DNA from 2 places in the Georgenia wangjunii genome. Region 2 is predicted to be linked to the other one. Evidence: riboswitches for the same ligand, from Rfam matches in the RefSeq annotation. Region 2 holds a riboswitch; the other holds the start of a gene.
What was found. A riboswitch is a leader RNA that binds a small molecule or an ion and turns the genes downstream of it on or off. The one in region 2 is predicted to bind ZMP and ZTP.
Positions count from the first base shown of each region.

Region 1: another riboswitch for ZMP and ZTP. It lies ahead of purH (bifunctional phosphoribosylaminoimidazolecarboxamide formyltransferase/IMP cyclohydrolase); the one in region 2 lies ahead of glyA (serine hydroxymethyltransferase).

Region 1 covers NZ_JAZGON010000014.1:13,162-17,344, reverse strand. The annotation lists gene V2J63_RS15155 (ABC transporter ATP-binding protein) at 1-441, shown strand, start outside; gene V2J63_RS15150 (type 1 glutamine amidotransferase domain-containing protein) at 448-996, opposite strand; gene V2J63_RS15145 (hypothetical protein) at 1,086-1,547, opposite strand; gene purN (phosphoribosylglycinamide formyltransferase) at 1,613-2,227, shown strand; ZMP/ZTP riboswitch at 2,232-2,325, shown strand; gene purH (bifunctional phosphoribosylaminoimidazolecarboxamide formyltransferase/IMP cyclohydrolase) at 2,360-3,949, shown strand; gene V2J63_RS15130 (NAD(P)/FAD-dependent oxidoreductase) at 4,015-4,183, opposite strand, start outside.
Region 2 covers NZ_JAZGON010000009.1:9,212-13,394, reverse strand. The annotation lists gene V2J63_RS12725 (exodeoxyribonuclease III) at 1-173, opposite strand, end outside; gene V2J63_RS12720 (bifunctional methylenetetrahydrofolate dehydrogenase/methenyltetrahydrofolate cyclohydrolase) at 182-1,069, opposite strand; gene glyA (serine hydroxymethyltransferase) at 1,066-2,367, opposite strand; ZMP/ZTP riboswitch at 2,425-2,513, opposite strand; gene V2J63_RS12710 (GNAT family N-acetyltransferase) at 2,557-3,054, opposite strand; gene purU (formyltetrahydrofolate deformylase) at 3,237-4,100, shown strand.

The DNA.
Region 1 (4,183 bases), on a different contig from region 2:
TTCGAGGACGCCGACACGATGGAGACCGGCGCCAAGGACGGCGGGGTCACCTTCGAGGCCGACGTGGACGTCACGGAGTGGATGGGTGAGGTCCTCTACGCCTACATCCCGTTCGAGACCCACGACGCGGTGCGGGACAAGCTCGAGGAGCTCGACCGGGACCTCGACGGCGAGGGCATGCGCACCCAGCTCGTCGTCGCGCTGGACTCGATGAGCGGCGTGCGCGAGGGAGACGTCGCCGAGCTGTGGTTCGACCCGGCCCTCCTGCACGTCTTCGACCCCGAGTCGGGTGACAACCTCACCCGCGACCAGGAGAAGGCGGACAGGCTCGAGGACGAGGCCAAGGAGCAGCGCCGCCGGGCGCTCGAGCGTGCCAGGAAGCGGGCGGACAGGACCGACGCCCCGACCGGGGCCGGGGCGTCGGTCAGCGGCGAGGCCTGAGCAGCCTCAGGCGTGCTGGCCGGCGTGCTCGCCCTCGGAGATCTCCTCGACGAGCTTGTCGTTGAACGCCGGGAGGTCGTCCGGGGTGCGGCTGCTCACGAGGCCCTGGTCGACGACGACCTCCTCGTCCACCCACGTCGCGCCGGCGTTGCTGAGGTCGGTCTTGAGGCTCGGGTAGGACGTGAGCGTGCGGCCGCGCAGGACGTCCGCGTCCGTGAGGATCCAGCCGCCGTGGCAGATGACACCGACTGGCTTGTGCTGGGCGAAGAAGTCGCGGGTGAAGGCGACGGCCCGCTCGTCGGTGCGGATGGTGTCGCCGTTGACGACGCCGCCCGGCAGGACGAGACCGTCGAAGTCCTCCGCCCGGGCCTCGCCCACCTCGAGGTCGACCTTCGCCTCGTGCCCGTTCTTGCCGGTGATCGTGCCGGTCTTCGCGGAGACGAGGACCGCCTCGGCGCCGTGCCCGGTCACCGCCTCCCACGGGCTCGTCAGCTCGGAGTCCTCGAAGCCGTCGGTGAGCAGGAACGCGACTCGCTTGCCGGTCAGGTGCGACATGATCTCTCCTCGTCGTCTCTGGAAGATGTCCTTCCACCGTACGAGCGAGGTCCGCCGGTCGCCTCCCGGGCGGGCGGCGAGCGCCCGGGTCAGCCGAGGAGCCGGCCCCGGACCGCATCCTCGAGGCCGTCCGTGCACGCGCGCTCGGCCTGCACCGTGAGGGCCCGGTCGGCGCACTCCTGGAAGGCGGCGTACTCCTCCCACAGGATCGCCTGCACCACCGCGGAGACCACGAGGTAGACCGCGAAGAGGAGCGAGACGATGAGGACGGGAAGGATGATGCCGCCGACCCGCACCCGGATGACCTTGACGAGCGCGTAGACCCCGACGCCCAGCGCCGCGAGCGCGAGCACGCCCGAGCCGAGCGAGAGCGGCCACGGCAGGGTGAGCAGCGGGAAGAGGAGCGCCCCGAGGAGGAGCAGCGAGAACCACATGACTGGGCGCGTGGCGGACCGCGCCTCCTCGGGCGTAGGGGGCCGGCGCTTGCCGGGCGCACCGGTGTCCGGGGGCGCAGCCCCTCGCGCGGGGGTGGGCCGCTCGTCGTCTCGCATGCGCGCCATCCTCCCACCAGCGCCGGGATCCACCGGGGCGTCCGCGTGCCGATACGCTCGTCCTCGTGCCGAGCTGCCGCGTCGTCGTCCTCGTGTCCGGGGGCGGGTCCAACCTCGCCGCCCTCCTCCAGGCGGCCACCGATCCCGCGTACGGGGTCGAGGTCGTCGCCGTCGGCGCCGACCGCGCCGGGACCGGCGGGGTCGAGATGGCCGCCGCGGCGGGCATCCCGACGTTCATCGAGCGTGTGGGCGACCACCCCGACCGCGCCGCCTGGGACGCCGCCCTCACCGCTGCCGTCGCCGCGCACCGGCCCGACCTCGTCGTCTCGGCGGGCTTCCTCAAGATCTGCGGTCCCGCGTTCCTCGAGCGTTTCGCCGGGCGCTACGTCAACACCCACAACTCGCTCCTGCCGGCGTTCCCCGGCATCCACGGACCCCGGGACGCGCTCGCCTACGGCGTCCGGCTCGCCGGTGCGACGCTGTTCGTCGTCGACGCCGGGACGGACACCGGGCCGATCATCGCCCAGGTGGCCGTGCCCGTCGAGGACGACGACACCGAGGAGACGCTCACCGAGCGGATCAAGGTGGCCGAGCGGGCGCAGCTCGTCGAGCACGTCGGCCGCCTCGCGCGCGAGGGCTGGCGCATCGAGGGCCGCCGGGTGCGTCTCGGGTCGCGCTAGACTCGGGCCAGGTCGTGACTGGCGAGACGAGGTGGACCTGACCACCGGGGAGCGACCGGAACGTCCCTTGCAGTGCACCGTGCGCCTGGGTGCCTGGGTCCGTCCAGCGACGTCCGACCCAGGAGTTGTGCCATGACCGACGCCCACCCCATCCGCCGCGCCCTCGTCTCCGTCTACGACAAGACGGGCCTCGTCGAGCTCGCCCAGGCCCTCGCCGCCGCCGGCGTCGAGATCGTCTCGACCGGCTCGACCGCCGCCCGCATCGCCGGCGCGGGCGTGCCCGTCACCGGCGTCGAGGAGCTGACCGGCTTCCCCGAGTGCCTCGAGGGAAGGGTCAAGACCCTCCACCCGCGGGTCCACGCCGGCATCCTCGCCGACCGCCGCAAGCCCGAGCACGTCGCCCAGCTCGCCGAGCTCGGCGTGGAGGCGTTCGACCTCGTCGTCGTCAACCTCTACCCGTTCACCGAGACCGTCGCCTCCGGCGCGGACGCGGACGCGTGCGTCGAGCAGATCGACATCGGCGGGCCCTCGATGGTGCGGGCGGCGGCGAAGAACCACCCCTCCGTCGCCGTCGTCGTCGACCCCGCCGCGTACGGCGACGTCGCGCGCGCGCTCGCCGACGGCGGGTTCACGCTCGCCCAGCGCCGCGCCCTCGCGGCCCAGGCCTTCCGCCACACGGCGAGCTACGACGCCGCCGTCGCCTCGTGGATGGGCGACGTCCTCGCCCCGGACGACACGGTGGACGGCGCCCCGACGGGGTTCCCCGGCTGGGCCGGCGCCACGTGGGAGCGCGAGGCCGTGCTCCGGTACGGGGAGAACCCGCACCAGCGCGCCGCGCTCTACACCTCGGCCAGCGGCCCCGCCGGCCTCGCGCAGGCCGAGCAGCTCCACGGCAAGGCGATGAGCTACAACAACTACGTCGACGCCGACGCCGCCTGGCGGGCGGCGAACGACCACGCCGCGCCGACCGTCGCGATCATCAAGCACAACAACCCGTGCGGGATCGCCGTGGGGGCGGACGTCGCCGACGCCCACGCCAAGGCCCACGCGTGCGACCCGGTCTCCGCGTTCGGCGGGGTCATCGCGGCCAACCGGCCCGTCACGCGCGCCATGGCCGAGCAGGTCGCGGACGTCTTCACCGAGGTCGTCGTCGCCCCGGACTTCGACGCCGACGCCGTCGAGGTCCTCACCCGCAAGAAGAACGTCCGGCTGCTCCGGATGCCCCAGGGGGCGCCGGCCGCCGTCGAGACCCGCGCCATCAGCGGCGGCCTCCTCATGCAGGCGGCGGACCTCGTCGACGCCCCCGGGGACGACCCGGCCGGGTGGACCCTCGCGGCCGGCGAGCCGGCCGACGACGCGACGCTCGCCGACCTCACCTTCGCGTGGCGGGCCGTGCGTGCGGTGCGCTCCAACGCCATCCTCCTCGCCGACGACGGCGCGTCCGTCGGGGTGGGGATGGGGCAGGTCAACCGCGTCGACTCCTGCCGCCTCGCCGTCGAGCGGGCCAACGCCCTCGCCGAGGGCGCCGAGCGGGCCCGCGGCGCCGTCGCCGCCTCGGACGCGTTCTTCCCCTTCGCGGACGGGCTCCAGGTGCTCCTCGACGCTGGCGTGCGCGCCGTCGTCCAGCCCGGCGGGTCCGTCCGCGACGAGGAGGTCATCGCCGCCGCGGCGGCCGCCGGCGTGACGCTCTACCTCACGGGCACCCGCCACTTCGCCCACTGAGCGTCCGCCCGGGTCGCCCCGGGCCCCTCCCGACTCGCCTCCACCGGGGAGGGGGATCGGTGTGTTCAGCGCAGGGACCGGCGCAGCGGCACCGCGGGATCCGCGGCGTTGGTCCGGTCGATGCGAGGGTACGCAGCGCCGCCGAGCGCCTTGCGGAGCGCGCCGACGTCGCGGGGCGCGTCGACCGTGAAGCCCGCCCGGAGCACGGCGCCCGCCCCGTCCGGACCGGGCTCG
Region 2 (4,183 bases):
GCCGCGTGCGCGACGTGCCAGTCCGGGCCGAGGAGGTCGGCGACGACGTCGTCCGGCGCGCGCAGCTCCTGGAGGAGGAGCACGTCCGGGTCCCGCTCGGCGAGCCACGCGCCCATGCCGCGCGTGAACGCGGCCCGGACGCCGTTGACGTTGACGGTGGCGACGGTGAGCATCCCCCGGCTCAACCCGCCGCCACGGCCTGCTCGGCCGCCTCGACGACGTTCGCGAGGAGCATCGCCCGGGTCATCGGCCCGACGCCGCCGGGGTTCGGCGAGAGCCACCCGGCCACGTCGGCCACGCCCTCGCCGACGTCGCCGCGCAGGCTCGCCTTGCCCGTCTCGGGGTCGACGACGCGCGAGACGCCGACGTCGAGGACGACGGCGCCGGGGCGGACCATGTCCGCCGTGACGATCCCCGGGACCCCGGCGGCCGCGACGACGACGTCCGCCTGGCGCACGAGGGCGGCGAGGTCGCGCGTACCGGTGTGCGTGAGGGTGACCGTCGCGTTGACCGCTCGGCGGGTGAGGAGGAGGCCGATGCTGCGCCCGACCGTCGTCCCCCGCCCGACGACGACGACGTGCGCGCCGGCGAGGTCGACGCCGTGGCGCTCGACGAGCTCGATGACGGCGCGGGGCGTGCACGGCAGCGGGGAGGTGACCGGCTCGTTGACCCGGAGCACGAGGCGGCCGAGGTTCGTCGGGTGGAGCCCGTCGGCGTCCTTCGCGGGGTCGACGAGCTCGAGGACGCGGTTGGTGTCGATCCCGGCGGGCAGCGGCAGCTGGACGATGTAGCCCGTGCACGCGGGGTCGGCGTTGAGCCGGGCCACGGCGTCCTCGATCTCGTCCTGGGTGGCCGTGGCGGGCAGGTCGACCCGCAGCGAGGCGATCCCCACCTCCGCGCAGTCGCGGTGCTTGCCCGCGACGTAGCTGCGCGAGCCCGGGTCGTCGCCGACGAGGACGGTCCCCAGGCCGGGGGTGACGCCGTGCTCACGCAGGGCGGCGACGCGCTCGGCGAGCTCGCCCTTGATAGTCGCGGCGGTGGCCTTGCCGTCGAGCACCTGGGCGGTCACTGCACGAGGCCCGGGTAGAGGTCGAACGCGTCCGTCAGCGCCGCGACGCGGGTGCGCAGCGCCTCGACGTCGGCGCCGGCGCCCTGGGTGAGCGCCGTGGCGATGATGTCGGCCACCTCGGTGAACTCGGCCGCGCCGAACCCGCGCGAGGCGAGGGCCGGCGTGCCGATCCGCAGGCCCGACGTGACGCGGGGCGGGCGCGGGTCGAACGGGACGGCGTTGCGGTTGACCGTGATGCCGGCGGCGTGGAGGAGGTCCTCCGCCTGCTGGCCGTCGAGGTCGGAGGCGCGCAGGTCGACGAGGACGAGGTGGACGTCCGTGCCACCGGTGACGACGGAGACCCCCGCCTCACGCACGGCGGGCTCGAGGAGCCGGTCGGCGATGATCGTCGCACCCTCGAGGGTGCGGCGCTGGCGCTCGGCGAACTCCTCGCCGGCGGCCACCTTGAACGCGACGGCCTTGGCGGCGATGACGTGCATGAGCGGCCCGCCCTGCTGGCCGGGGAACACGGCGGAGTCGAGCTTCTTGGCGAACTGCGCGGCGTCGCGGCTCAGCAGCATGCCCGAGCGGGGGCCGCCGAGGGTCTTGTGGACCGTCGTGGAGACGACGTCGGAGTGCGGGACCGGGTTCGGGTGGAGCCCGGCGGCGACGAGACCGGCGAAGTGCGCCATGTCCGTCCACAGGTACGCGCCCACCTCGTCGGCGATCGCGCGGAACGCCTCGAAGTCGAGGTGGCGGGGGTAGGCCGACCACCCGGCGATGATGACCTTGGGCCGGGTCGCCAGGGCCTGCTCGCGGACCTGGTCCATGTCGACCCGGTGGGTGTGCTCGTCGACGCCGTACGCGGCGACGTCGTAGAGCTTGCCCGAGAAGTTGATCTTCATGCCGTGGGTGAGGTGGCCGCCGTGCGGCAGCGACAGGCCGAGGATCGTGTCCCCGGGCGTCGCGAGCGCGTGGAGGACGGCGGCGTTCGCCGTCGCGCCCGAGTGCGGCTGGACGTTCGCGTACTCGGCCCCGAAGAGGGACTTCGCGCGCTCGATCGCGAGGCTCTCGGCGATGTCGACCTGCTCGCAGCCGCCGTAGTACCGGCGGCCGGGGTAGCCCTCGGCGTACTTGTTCGTCAGGACCGAGCCCTGCGCCTGCAGGACGGCGCGCGGGACGAAGTTCTCGCTGGCGATCATCTCGAGGGTGCCGCGCTGGCGGTCGAGCTCGCCCTCGAGGACGGCCGCGATCTCGGGGTCGAGCTCGGACAGCGTCTGGTCGGCCACCGACGTCGTGCTCGTGGTGCTCTGGCTCATGCTTCCTCCGCAGGGTGCTCACACGTTGGACGCGTGCCGCGCACGCGTCCTCGGGTGACCCTCGGCCCAGGCGGGCGACCGCGAGGTCTGCTTCCTTGCCGCTCCCCGGTGGTGATCCACCTCAGGCGCCAGTCGCGACGGTCACCGAGCCTACCAACTGGGCGCCCCCGGGCCTACCAGGGCCGGCGCTCAGGCCTCGGCGGGTGCGTCCTCGTCCTCGCCGAGGATCCGGCGCAGGTAGGCGTACGTGAGGTCGCCCGTGTGCTGGTCGTACTGGTGCTCGTACCCGTGCTTGGCGTACATCGACAGGTTCTGCTTCGAGTCCTGCCCGGTGAACACCCAGACCTCCTTGGTCTGCTCCGGGAGGTAGTTCAGCACCGCCATGAGGAGCTCGGTGCCGATGCCCTTGCCCTGGAGGTCCGGGACGACGGCGAGCCGCCCGAGGTTCGCGCGCTCCTCCTCGAGCTCGACGCGGATCGAGCCGACGAGCCGGGTGCCGCGCCAGGCCCCGAGGGTGACGACGTCCGCCCGGGCGAGGTCCTCGCGGAGGTCGGGGAGCGTCTGCGTCAGCGCCGGGATGTTCGGGTCGTTGTAGATCTGGGCCTCGGTGACGAACGCGGCGCGCCGCACCGTGAGCAGCTCACCGGCCGCGGTGTCGTCGACGAGGTCGATGCGCAGGTCGTCCATGCGTCCATCCTTGCACCCCGAGCGGCGCCGCGGACCGCGGTCCACGGTGCGGCTCCGGCGCCCCCGGCACCGCGGATCGCGGCCCGGGCCGCCGCGTCCGTGCCGCGGCCCCGGCAGGGGCAGCACGTCCGCGGTGCGGCGCGAGGGTCCCGGCGCCAGCCGGGTGGACTAGCCTCGGCCGGATGAGCCTGCCGAACGCCGACCGCACCCACCTGGTGCTCTCGTTGTCCTGCCCGGACCAGCCCGGCATCGTCGCCGCGGTGGCCGGGCTGCTCGCCGCGCACGGCGGCAACATCACCGAGTCACAGCAGTTCGGGGACCCGGCGACGGGCCTGTTCTTCATGCGCGTGCAGGTCGAGACCGCCGCGCCGCGCGCCGAGGTCGAGGCGGCGCTCGCCGAGCTGGCGCAGGGCTTCGGCATGACGTTCACCCTCGACGTCGTCGGCCGCCCGCTGCGCACCCTCGTCCTCGTCTCGACGGCGGCCCACTGCCTCAACGACCTCGCCTTCCGCGAGCGCAGCGAGCGCCTGCCGATCGACGTCGTCGGTGTCGTCTCGAACCACACCGTCCTCGCCCCGATGGCGGATTTCTACGGCTACGACTTCCACCACGTGCCGGTGACGAAGGAGACGAAGCCGCAGGCAGAGGCGGCCCTGCTCGAGCTCGTGCGGGAGCGCGACGTCGAGCTCGTCGTCCTCGCCCGGTACATGCAGGTGCTCTCCGACCCGCTGTGCCGCGAGCTCGCCGGCAGCATCATCAACATCCACCACTCGTTCCTCCCGAGCTTCAAGGGCGCACGCCCCTACGCCCAGGCGCACGAGCGCGGCGTCAAGCTCATCGGCGCGACCGCCCACTACGTCACCGCCGACCTCGACGAGGGGCCGATCATCGAGCAGGACGTCGAGCGCGTCGACCACAGCGACGACGTCGCCGAGCTCGTCGCGCTCGGTGAGGACGTCGAGCGGCGGGTGCTCGCCCGGGCGGTCCGCTGGCACGCGGAGCACCGGGTCCTCCTCGACGGCGGCAGGACAGTCGTCTTCCGCTGACGACGCCGGGCCGCCACAGCACGGTTCGGCGGCGCCACGTCCGCCGCAGGCCACGTCCGTCGGAGCGCGACGTCCGCCGCAGT